Rheinheimera salexigens: one gene and its partners. The protein of the gene in region 4 interacts with the protein of the main gene of each other region in a pairwise test. Links are inferred from orthologs where the notes say so. Each region holds a gene or a part of one and is shown on either strand. Other genes may lie near its edges. The genes, in order: secA, acpP, plsB and ybgC.

Region 1 (3,316 bases), 1.9 Mb from region 4 along the record:
CATCGCGAATGCTGGTTACTCGGCAAAAGCTAAGTTGCTCTAGTTGTAATACCTGCGCTAATACCGTATTCAGCTGTTGCATTAGCTTAACTTGCTGCTGTTGGTTTGCTAGCGAGCTATGGGCTAATACCTTATTGATATCCTTTGGTTTTTCAGTATAACGTGCCATGAATTTAACGCGCTCAACATAATTTAATAGCCTAAGTAGTGTAACAGCTTCTGTATTTTTTGGCAGAATCTAAATTGGCTATTGAAAGCTTTAGCATTTGTCACCATATCTAGCGTATTATGGTGAGAATTTCACATAAATTACTTTCACCTTTAAATACTGGTTTGCATGAACTAGCCAGGGCTGCACTGCAGTTTTAACTTAATATGGTAACTGGATAATGTTTGGAAAACTTTTCACCAAATTAGTTGGTAGCCGCAACGACCGCTTCTTAAAAAAACTACAAAAACAAGTACAGCAAATCAATGCGCTAGAGCCGGAGTATCAAGCCTTAACCGATGACCAGCTGCAGCATAAAACTGTCGAATTTAAACAAAAAATAAAAGACGGTGCTACGCTAGACGACCTCTTAATTGAAGCTTTTGCTACCGTGCGCGAAGCCAGTACTCGGGTATTTGGTATGCGTCACTTCGACGTTCAATTACTTGGCGGTATGGTACTGCATCAGGGTAAAATTTCTGAAATGCGCACCGGTGAGGGTAAAACCTTAACCGCTACGCTACCTGCGTATCTTAATGCGTTAGGCGGCGGTAGTGTGCACGTTATTACAGTTAACGATTACTTAGCCCGTCGTGATGCTGCAACAAACGAGCCGCTGTTTACCTTTTTAGGTATGAGCGTTGGTGTCAACGTACCGGGTATGGCGCACGTTGATAAGCAAAAAGCTTATGCAGCCGATATTACCTACGGTACTAATAACGAATTTGGTTTCGATTACCTGCGTGACAATATGGCCTTCTCGCCAGACGACCGCGTTCAGCGCGATCAGGCTTTTGCTATTATCGATGAAGTTGACTCGATATTAATCGATGAAGCCCGTACACCATTAATTATCTCGGGCCCAGCGGAAGATAGCTCTGAGCTCTATCAAAAAATTGATTTGTTAGTGCCACAGCTCATTAAGCAAGAGCAAGAAGACGAAGAGGGTAAGCACGGCGATGGCCATTTCACTTTAGATGAAAAAGCGCGTCAGGTTTACTTAACCGAAGAAGGCCAAATTAAAGTTGAAGATATGCTGCGCGAAGCGGGCATGATCGGCGAGCAGGACACTTTATTCTCAGCGGCTAATATTACCTTATTACATCACGTGTATGCGGCATTACGTGCTCATCAACTATTTAAACGCGATGTCGATTACGTGGTTAAAGACGGCGAAATTGTTATTGTTGACGAACACACCGGCCGTACTATGGAAGGGCGTCGTTGGTCAGAAGGCTTACACCAAGCGGTTGAAGCCAAAGAAGGCGTTAATATTCAAAACGAAAACCAAACCCTTGCTTCTATAACCTTTCAAAACTATTTCCGCTTGTATGAAAAGCTATCCGGTATGACAGGTACAGCTGACACCGAAGCATTTGAATTTCAACAAATATATGGTCTAGAAACTATCGTGGTGCCAACAAACCGGCCTATGGTACGAAACGATATGGCCGATTTAGTCTATTTAACGGCTGAAGATAAATACCAAGCCATTATTGCCGATATTATTAAAAAGCAACAAGCTAAACGTCCGGTATTAGTGGGTACAGCTTCAATTGAAAGCTCAGAATATCTATCTGAGTTACTCAATAAAGCTAAAATCACTCACAAAGTATTAAACGCAAAATTCCATGCTAACGAAGCTGAGATTATTGCCAATGCCGGTCGGCCAGGTAATGTCACAATCGCTACTAACATGGCAGGTCGTGGTACCGATATCGTCTTAGGCGGTAGTTTACAAGCTGAACTAGCCGGTTTAACCGACGCTAGCGAAGAGCAAATTGCCCAAGTAAAAGCTGACTGGAAAATACGCCACGATGCTGTTGTTGAGTCGGGTGGTTTACATATAATAGGTACTGAGCGTCATGAATCACGTCGTATTGATAATCAGTTGCGCGGTCGTTCTGGTCGTCAAGGTGATAACGGTTCAAGCCGGTTTTATTTATCGTTAGAAGACTCGTTAATGCGTATCTTTGCTTCAGATCGGATGTCAGCCATGATGCGCCGTCTGGGTATGGAAAAAGGCGAAGCTATTGAGCATCCATGGGTCAGTCGTGCCATTGAAAATGCCCAACGAAAAGTAGAAGCGCGTAACTTCGATATTCGTAAGCAATTATTAGAATTCGATGACGTGGCTAACGATCAACGTAAAGTTGTGTACGAGCAACGTAACGAGTTATTAGACGCTTCTGATATCAGCGAAACCATTACGGTTATTCGTGGTGATGTAGTTGAAGACTTAATTAGCCAATATATTCCGCCAGAGTCGTTAGACGAAATGTGGGATATTCCGGGCTTAGAGCAGCGTTTAAAAGCTGACTACGCGTTAGAATTACCTATCACACAATGGTTAGCCGACGATAAAAAGCTGTTTGAAGAAAAGCTACGCGAGCGCATTCAGCAAGAAGTAGAAAAATCGTATCAAGAAAAAGAACAAATGGTTGGCCCAGATGTATTGCGTCAGTTCGAAAAAGCCATAATGTTGCAAAGCTTAGATACCCACTGGAAAGAACATCTAGCAGCTATGGATCACTTGCGCCAAGGCATTAACTTACGTGGTTATGCGCAAAAGAATCCTAAGCAAGAATATAAGCGCGAAGCGTTTGAATTATTCTCAGATATGCTAGAAAACTTAAAAATAGACGTTATTGGCGTACTAGCACGAGTGCAAGTTAAAGCCGCAGAAGACGTTGAAGCGGTAGACGAGCAACGCCGCAAGGCTGACGCTGTTCCGCATAGCTATCAACATGACGAAGTTGAGCAGTTAGGCGCTGACGTACCTGAGACAGCACCTGTCGAAGTAGCGCAAGGACCAGTGATCCGTGATGGCGAAAAAATTGGCCGTAACGATGCTTGTCCATGTGGCTCAGGCAAAAAGTACAAGCAATGCCATGGCAAACTTGTCTAAGCCGATGTTTGACAATAAAACAATAACAACGGAGTCAGCTAACGCTGGCTCTGTTGCTTTAAAGCCAAAACAGTTACATGTCGCTGTAGGTGTCATAATTCGTGATAACCAAGTGCTACTAAGCTTGCGCAGTAAGCAGCAACATCAAGGTGGTAAGTGGGAGTTTCCTGGTGGCAAGGTAGAAGCCGGTGAAACCGTCT
Region 2 (2,806 bases), 1.1 Mb from region 4 along the record:
GGCAATACCGGTTGTGAATAACGTAGATGTTATAGCCGCTACTGATAGCGCAGATATAAAAGATGCCCTGGTGCGTCAATTATATAGTCCAGTACGTTGGACCGAAACAATTGAATTTTTAGCTAGCCAAGGTGTCAATCAGGTTCTAGAGTTGGGTGCAGGTAAAGTATTAACAGGTTTAATTAAACGTATAGATAAAACCATCAGTACAGCAGCTGTTGGCGATCAAGCCACGCTTGAGGCTGCACTTACATTGGAATAGGCACCTAAATAGGTACCGAATTAAGTACGAAAATAGGAATAAAATGACTAACTTTATCTCATTAGAAGGCAAAGTCGCATTAGTAACAGGTGCAAGCCGTGGTATTGGTCGTGCTGTTGCTGAACAATTAGCGGCTTTAGGCGCAAAAGTAGTAGGGACGGCAACGACTGAAAAAGGCGCTGCCGCAATTAGTAGTTATTTAGGTGACAAAGGCTTTGGTCTAGTGTTAAATGTTGCTGATAACGATTCAATTGAGCAATGTTTGGCCGAAATAAAACAACAGCTTGGCGATATCGAAATTTTAGTGAATAATGCCGGTATCACTCGCGATAATTTATTAATGCGGATGAAAGATGATGAATGGCTTGATATTATTCAAACTAATTTGACATCAGTTTTTCGTTTAAGCAAAGCGGTTATGCGTCCAATGATGAAACAACGTTTTGGTCGTATAATCAATATTGGTTCTGTTGTTGGCTCTATGGGCAATGCAGGCCAAACAAATTATTCAGCAGCGAAAGCGGGTGTGCTAGGTTTTACCAAGTCACTTGCCAAAGAAGTTGCGTCGCGTGGTATTACGGTTAATGCTGTGGCACCAGGCTTTATTGATACTGATATGACAAAAGACTTATCAGAAGAGCAAAAAGAAGCTATTTTTAGCCAAGTACCGGCAAATCGTTTAGGGCAACCTAAAGAAATTGCCGCAACTGTAGCATTTTTAGCTTCAAATCAAGCTGCATATATTACCGGTGAGACTATTCACGTAAACGGCGGCATGTATATGGTGTAACAAGTGTATTGTTAGCAGGTTTGACCAGCAAAAAATGCTGTTTCTCACGCTTGCATCGCACTTAGCTTACGCATAAACTAGCGCCACACAAAATTGCACGAATTGTTGCGATTTATATGAGTAAAAGGAAAGAAAGATGAGCAACATCGAAGAACGCGTTAAAAAAATTATCATTGAACAACTAGGTGTTAAAGAAGAAGAAGTTAAGAACGAAGCTTCTTTTGTTGAAGACTTAGGTGCTGACTCGCTAGATACAGTTGAATTAGTAATGGCGTTAGAAGAAGAATTCGATACTGAAATTCCTGACGAAGAAGCTGAAAAGATTACTACTGTTCAGTTTGCTATTGACTACGTTAAAGCACACGCTGAATAAGCGAGATGCTTACAGAACGGGTAGCTAAGCTACCCGTTTTCGTTTTACGACTTCAATAATTTTCATGGCGGAGGGTTTTGTGGCAAAACGTCGTGTAGTGGTTACCGGTTTAGGTATGTTAACGCCATTAGGTAACGATGTAGCCTCAAGCTGGCAAGGTTTACAGCAGGGTAAAAGTGGTATCTCTATGATAGAGCACTTTGATACCACTGCTTACACCACAAAGTTTGCAGGATTACTTAAAGATTTTGATGTGGAACCTTATTTCTCGGTTAAAGATGCCAGGAAAATGGATCTATTTATTCAATATGGCGTAGCGGCTGGTATACAGGCGTTTCGCGATTCAGGAATAGAAATAACTGAACAAAATGCTCCGCGCATTGGTGCAGCTATTGGCTCAGGTATTGGTGGCTTAGGTTTGATTGAAGAAAATCATACTAAGTTACTCGCGAGCAGCCCGAAAAAATTATCACCATTTTTTGTGCCATCAACCATTATTAATATGATTGCTGGTCAATTATCCATCATGCTTGGCTTGCAAGGGCCAAATATCAGCATTGTTACCGCCTGTACTACGGGTGTACACAATATTGGCCATGCGGCGCGGATGATTGCTTATGGTGATGCTGATGTCATGATCGCTGGGGGTGCTGAAAAAGCATCAACACCGCTTGGCATGGGGGGGTTCGCTGCAGCTAGAGCATTATCTACTCGCAATGACGCGCCACAACAAGCAAGTCGGCCATGGGATAAAGACCGTGACGGTTTTGTGCTAGGTGATGGTGCGGGTGTGATGGTAGTCGAAGAATACGAGCACGCTAAAGCCCGTGGCGCCAAAATCTATGCTGAATTAGTCGGTTTTGGTATGAGCGGTGACGCTTACCATATGACATCGCCACCAGAAAATGGTGCAGGTGCTGCTTTAGCCATGACGAATGCTTTAAAAGATGCAGCTGTTAATGCTGACCAAGTGGCTTATATCAATGCCCACGGTACATCGACACCGGCTGGTGATATTGCCGAAACACAAGCGATTAAATCTGTGTTTGCTAGCAATATCGATAAAGTGATGGTGAGTTCGTCTAAATCTATGATTGGTCACTTGTTAGGTGCTGCAGGTTCAGTGGAATCTATAATTACTGTGCTTTCATTGCAAGATCAAGTAGTAACACCAACCATTAACTTAGATAACCCTGATGTTGGCTGTGATTTAGATTATGTGCCGCATGAAGGTCGCCAAGTGCAAATGGAATACGCTTTATGCAATTCATTTGGCTTTGGTGGTACTAATGGCTCTATATTGTTTAAACGAGTCTAATAGGCTGTTTTAATACATAAAGGCTGCTAATTGCAGCCTTTATTTTTACTATTGTGTTAGCCT
Region 3 (3,096 bases), 2.8 Mb from region 4 along the record:
TGCAACCACATGGTAAATCGTTTATGGCGCCTAATATGCAAGTAGCGACTATTGACCATGCAATGTGGTTTCATCATGACTTCCGTTTTGATGATTGGCTGTTATATGCAGTTGATAGCCCAAGTGCTTCTGGTGGCAGAGGGCTAGTACGAGGCCAATTCTTCAGTCGTGATGGCACCTTAGTTGCCTCAACCATGCAAGAAGGTGTTATCCGCGCTTATCCTACAAGCCGCTAACTGCGGCTTGTAGGGATAATACTATGGATACTAAGCAAAACATCATTGCGTAACAGGCTATCTACAGTGTGGTTTAACTCGACTAAAGCATCGGTTGCTTGCACACGGCTTTGCTCATCACTTTGGGTGTAAGCATTGTCGCGTAGCGCGTTAATTAAGGTAGAAAACAGCTGTTTATCGTAATACTCTGGTGCGGTAATGCCGTGCTGTTGTAACAAACGTTGAGCTAATTGATGGCACTGCTTTTCTAAGTCAGCTCGGCTTTGCGCCTGTTGCGTTAAGATAAGTTGGAATACCATAGCGTAGCGTTGTAAAGTGTGTTCGGCGTTATCTGCCAATAAACTTAACATAAAATAGCTATTACTTTGTTGCGCGGGAGCAAAGTAAAGCTCGCCTTGCTGCTGGACGATATTTTTCTGGACTAAATGTTGCAATACCTGCTGACAATAAGCCGTAATATCGTCTAACTGTAAAAACATTTCTTGCTGTAATAAAGGATATAGCTGGCGCACAATATTAAGTAAACCCTGCCAGCTCATTTCGCGTTGATGCAAAATTGCGTTGGCTAAAATCGACGGTAATATAAATAAATGCAAAATATTATTCCGATAGTAGCTCATTAAGATCGCGCTTTCAGCCGTGACGCTAATCAACTCACCAAACTGATCTTTATGCTGCTGTACTTTATCTAAGCTAATAGCATGCTCAATTAATTCGCTACTGCTGGCTTGCGGTAAAGTGGTTTGGCCATGATAAGGAGCTTGCTGCTGAAGTTGCAGATAAAAATCTAATTGCTGCTCCAGCTCTTGCCTAGTTAAAGTGTGTTTATCGGTGGCAAGTAAAGCTAGGGCAATTAAATTAATACTATTTAAAGCGGCAGCATGATTAATCCGCTGCATAACATTTTGTGAAACATCGTCAACCACACCGGCTAACCAATGCGGCTTTTGCACTTCTATTGGATCAATAGCCTGTTTCCAGTCAGGGACGTTTTGGTTTAAGTAGTCATTTAAGGTTAAGGGCTCGCCAAAATTGACATAGCCATAACCATAATCACGCAAGTTTCGGATCGCTTTTATGACACCAAATACTGACTCTTTCTTTTTGCCTGAGCCTTGCAGTTCGCTTAAGTAAGTATTTACTTCCATAACATGCTCGTAGCCTAAATAGACTGGAACAATAGTAACGGGGCGGTCAATACCTCTAAGCATAGATTGAAGAGTCATCGCTAACATACCTGTCTTGGGCTGTAGTAAACGGCCAGTGCGGCTACGACCGCCTTCAGTGTAGTATTTTACCGAGTAGCCTTTGATAAATAACTGGCATAAATATTCGCGAAATACGGCGGAATATAATTTATTGCCGCTAAAGCTACGGCGGATAAAGAAAGCGCCACCACGTCGGAAAAGGGTGCCTGCCGGCCAAAAATTTAAGTTAATACCCGCGGCTATGTGTGGCGGAACGAGGCCTTGTTGATAAATAACATAGCTAAGTAACAAATAATCCATATGGCTGCGATGGCAGGGTACATAGACAATTTCATGGCCTTTTTGGGCTAAGTCACGTAGTACATCGGCATTATTGATTTTAATACCGGTATACAGCCTATTCCATAGCCAACTTAATATTCGATCACCAACTCTTAACGTAGAAGAGCGATAGTCTGCGGCAATTTCTAATAATAATTTATGGGCATTTTTACGCGCTTGTTCCAGAGATATGCGCTTAGACTTTGCCTCTTCCGCTATGGCTTTTTTCAATGCTGGCGCGGCTAGTAAGGCAGTAAAGAGTTGGCTGCGATTAACTAGTTTAGGACCATTGGCGGCTAAGCGTTGTCGATAAAAGTGAAAACGTGACATACGTAATAACTTACGTGCAGTATCATTATCGGCACCAAATTTTGCCGCCATCTGCTGTAAAGACAAAGCAGGAATAAAGCGAACTAATGAGTGCCTGCCAGATATAAACACGATTAATAGCTTGGCTAGCCAGTTTGGCGCATGGGCTTCGCCTAACAACCATTTGATACTGTTTTCTTTACCGGGAGCGCGACCCCATAAGATTGAAACAGGCACAATATGGGCATGTAAACTGGGATTTTTAAGATGGGCATCAAGTAATGCTAAGGCTTGCTGTAGTGCTTGAGTTTTACCTCGTTTAAACACTAAAGTATGCGGTCTTTCTAAAAATAAGGTGCGAAAGTGTTTTACACCATCAATATCCACATCTGAAGTAGGATCCGGCAGTTGTAAGTTTTTACACACCTGCTTTAATGCAGCCAAATCCGACCCTGATTCAGTAGGGCAAATATAAAAAATAGGCTGAGAAGTATCTATATTAAGCTCGGTAACGGGCTGTTCAGGTACTACTTTGTACTTCAGCAACGGGCGCAAAGGCCACTTTAATAACGCTGCAAACAATTTAACCGAGCGGAACATAATGACATTATCCTCAAAAAAATCCGGCGCATAGCATACCACGTCAGGGCTTAGGGTAAAGTTAGCGATTAGCACTGATACTTGCAATTGCATCTTACCTGTATATACTAACAGTATAAACTGTATAGGTAACCAGCATTATGAGACCATTAACGCCGCGACAGGCAGAAGTTTTGCAACTGATTAAAGATTATCAGATAAAAACCGGCATGCCGCCGACACGGGCCGAAATTGCCAGCCAACTGGGCTTTAAATCTGCTAATGCGGCAGAAGAACATTTAAAAGCCTTAGCTAAAAAAGGTGCTATAGAAATGTTACCAGGTACATCAAGAGGTATCCGCTTACTGGATAATGATGCACCTGAACAGTTAGGTTTACCACTCATCGGTAAAGTTGCTGCTGGTCAGCCTATTTTAGCGGCA
Region 4 (2,702 bases):
CTGCAAAGCTTCAGAATCAATAGCAACTGCTTCAACCGGTGCTTGCGCTTCACCTTCAGATTCCAGCGTAACATTAACAACTTCAGGCTTAGAGGTAAAATCTGCGCCCCACACTAACAAAATAATAACGACTAAATGCAGCCCCAGCGATTTTGCTAATGGTGGGTCTATTTTTATAGCCATATTATTTCGAGTCCACGTTATCAGTCATTAATCCCACCGATGGCGCGCCAGCTTGTTTTAATATATTAATTAAGCGAATTATCGCATCATAACTCACTCTGCCATCCCCCTTCACAATGACTTGGGTTCCCGGCTCTATGGTTAACCAACTTGCGACTTCAACAGTTAACTGTTCAGTGGTAAAAGGCCCTTGTTGCTTGCTGTCTTTTTCAAAATAATACAAGCCATCTTGATCTACCGTCGCCACTAAAGGTGTTTTACCGTCTTTCATTTGTTTAATCGGTTCTGCAGCAGACTTTGGCAGTTCAACCTTTACCCCTTGCGTAATAAGCGGTGTGGTCACCATAAAGATGACTAATAACACCAACATAACGTCAATATAAGGTACAACGTTGATTTCAGCTTTTAATCTACGCTTTTTCCGCACGTACATTAGCTATTGTCTCCATTACTTACCATCGCTTGGCGATTTAAAATATTGGCAAATTCTTCAGCAAAATTAGCATAATGAGATTCAAGCACTTCAACCTGATGCGAAAACTTATTAAAGGCTATAACTGCCGGAATAGCGGCAAATAAACCAATAGCAGTAGCAATAAGTGCTTCAGCAATACCCGGCGCTACCATTGATAATGTAGCTTGCTCAACAGCACCTAAAGCAATAAAGGAATTCATAATGCCCCATACCGTGCCAAATAAGCCGATATAAGGGCTAATAGAGCCAACAGTCGCTAAAAAGGGTAAATTAGTTTCTAAGCGTTCAACTTCACGCGACAAGCCTACGCGCATAGCACGCTGTGTACCTTCCATTACCGCAACAGATTGTTTGCTGCTGGATTTATGCAAACGGGCAAATTCTTTAAAGCCAGCTTTAAATAAAGCTTCTAGGCCGTTTACGGTAGAACGAGCGTTTACTTCATTATACAGTTTTGATAAATCAACACCTGACCAAAATTTATCTTCAAACTTACGGGCATCAATTAAGGCTTCGCTTAATATTTTACGCCGACGAATAATCATGGCCCATGACATAACGGACATTACCAACAGAACCAGCATCACGAGTTGTACAACTATACTTGCTTCTATTAATAAACTTAAAATTGAAATTTCACCTGACACCTTGTAATACCTCTGTCACTTCTGCCGGAATCGCTCGGGCTTTCATTTCCTGCAATGATACACAGGCTATTTTAATGTCTGCCGAACACACAACTGCACCGGCCTGATTTTGTATTTGCTGTTTAAATACCATGCTCGCGCGTTTTAAAGTACTAATTTGACTACGCACGGTCAATAATTCATTAAATTTAGCGGCTTTATAGTTATCCATTACTACCTGAGTCACCACAAAAGCCACATCATTTGCTAATAATAAATCCTGCTCTACACCTAAAGCACGTAACCATTCGGTACGTGCTCGTTCAAAGAATTTTAGGTAATTGGCATAATATACAATACCACCGGCGTCTGTATCTTCGTAATAAACACGCACTGGAAAAGTAAAGATTGTTTTAGACATGTATGTTCGCTTTAGGTTGCATATAATATGTAAGCTGCGGCACTAACTCAATTGGTAAGTAGCGATATTGCTAACTATATTTTTTTATAACGACTACTTGTTTTTTGTTAGCACTTCTGCTGATTAAACTTAACGCTAATAACTAAGTTAAGCAGCACTACTGCGACCAGTTAACAACTCAGCAAGATTAACTCAATTGTTTAATTTATTAACTAGCAACCAAACCTCTTGCCTAACAAATAGTAATACCGCTAATATCGTCTAGTTAGGCTTAACACTACATGAATACGGCTTATTGAGCTAGATAAGTCTATTAACTAAACAATAGCTTACCGGCTACCTTTGTCATTCGCATTAGATTTACTAATACTTAAGTGGTAATTTTTCTCGTTTGAAGTAATTGCTCAGTTAACCTAATATACGCTTGTGTTCTGAGCTAGCGCACTAGTGCGGTAATGAAGTTGCTGCACTTTAGCCAAGTTCACTTATTAACTGCTCTTAGCTCTACTAAGTGTTGTTATGTTTCACATGTTCCCTGGATTTTTTTGAAGCCCTGCTTCAACTTGTTGCTTAGCCCACTCTTAAGTGGGCTTTTTTTTAGCTAAAATTCAGCATTAACCTTAAAACAACCTTATTACAGTCGTTTTATTGCAAACTTTTTATTGTTTTGTCGACTCGGGTAAATCAAAACCAAAATGGCTATAAGCTCTAGGTGAGGCAATGCGCCCTCTTGGTGTGCGCTGAATAAAACCCTGCTGAATTAAAAATGGTTCAATAACATCTTCGATAGTATCTTTTTCTTCACCTATCGCGGCGGCAAGGTTATCTAAGCCCACTGGACCACCATCAAACTTTTCAATAATGGTAAGCAATAGCTTTCTATCCATATAGTCGAAACCTTCGGCATCAACATCAACCATTTGCAGTGCTTGTGCTGCAATTTCGATGGTGACTTCACCGTTGGCCTTTACTTGTGCATAATCCCGAACCCGGCGTA

What was found.
Region 1: the proteins of ybgC (region 4) and secA interact in binary tests that used the Escherichia coli proteins (3 or more experiments, as listed by UniProt). The link is inferred for Rheinheimera salexigens from one-to-one orthologs.
Region 2: the proteins of ybgC (region 4) and acpP interact in binary tests that used the Escherichia coli proteins (3 or more experiments, as listed by UniProt). The link is inferred for Rheinheimera salexigens from one-to-one orthologs.
Region 3: the proteins of ybgC (region 4) and plsB interact in binary tests that used the Escherichia coli proteins (3 or more experiments, as listed by UniProt). The link is inferred for Rheinheimera salexigens from one-to-one orthologs.

The regions. Positions count from the first base shown.
Region 1 is NZ_MKEK01000001.1:959,928-963,243, forward strand. It holds secA (preprotein translocase subunit SecA), read left to right. Parts: upstream 1-389; coding sequence 390-3,116; downstream 3,117-3,316. Other genes in the region: BI198_RS04475 (DciA family protein), read right to left, coding at 1-169; mutT (8-oxo-dGTP diphosphatase MutT), read left to right, coding at 3,100-3,316. UniProt on the Escherichia coli protein: Required for protein export, interacts with the SecYEG preprotein conducting channel.
Region 2 is NZ_MKEK01000001.1:1,814,630-1,817,435, forward strand. It holds acpP (acyl carrier protein), read left to right. Parts: upstream 1-1,188; coding sequence 1,189-1,425; downstream 1,426-2,806. Other genes in the region: fabD (ACP S-malonyltransferase), read left to right, coding at 1-262; fabG (3-oxoacyl-ACP reductase FabG), read left to right, coding at 306-1,052; fabF (beta-ketoacyl-ACP synthase II), read left to right, coding at 1,505-2,743. UniProt on the Escherichia coli protein: Carrier of the growing fatty acid chain in fatty acid biosynthesis.
Region 3 is NZ_MKEK01000001.1:107,092-110,187, reverse strand. It holds plsB (glycerol-3-phosphate 1-O-acyltransferase PlsB), read right to left. Parts: upstream 2,768-3,096; coding sequence 233-2,767; downstream 1-232. Other genes in the region: lexA (transcriptional repressor LexA), read left to right, coding at 2,815-3,096; tesB (acyl-CoA thioesterase II), read left to right, coding at 1-236. UniProt on the Escherichia coli protein: Catalyzes the transfer of an acyl group from acyl-ACP to glycerol-3-phosphate (G3P) to form lysophosphatidic acid (LPA). This enzyme can utilize either acyl-CoA or acyl-ACP as the fatty acyl donor.
Region 4 is NZ_MKEK01000001.1:2,888,621-2,891,322, forward strand. It holds ybgC (tol-pal system-associated acyl-CoA thioesterase), read right to left. Parts: upstream 1,706-2,702; coding sequence 1,295-1,705; downstream 1-1,294. Other genes in the region: tolA (cell envelope integrity protein TolA), read right to left, coding at 1-183; tolR (protein TolR), read right to left, coding at 185-616; tolQ (protein TolQ), read right to left, coding at 616-1,305; ruvB (Holliday junction branch migration DNA helicase RuvB), read right to left, coding at 2,365-2,702.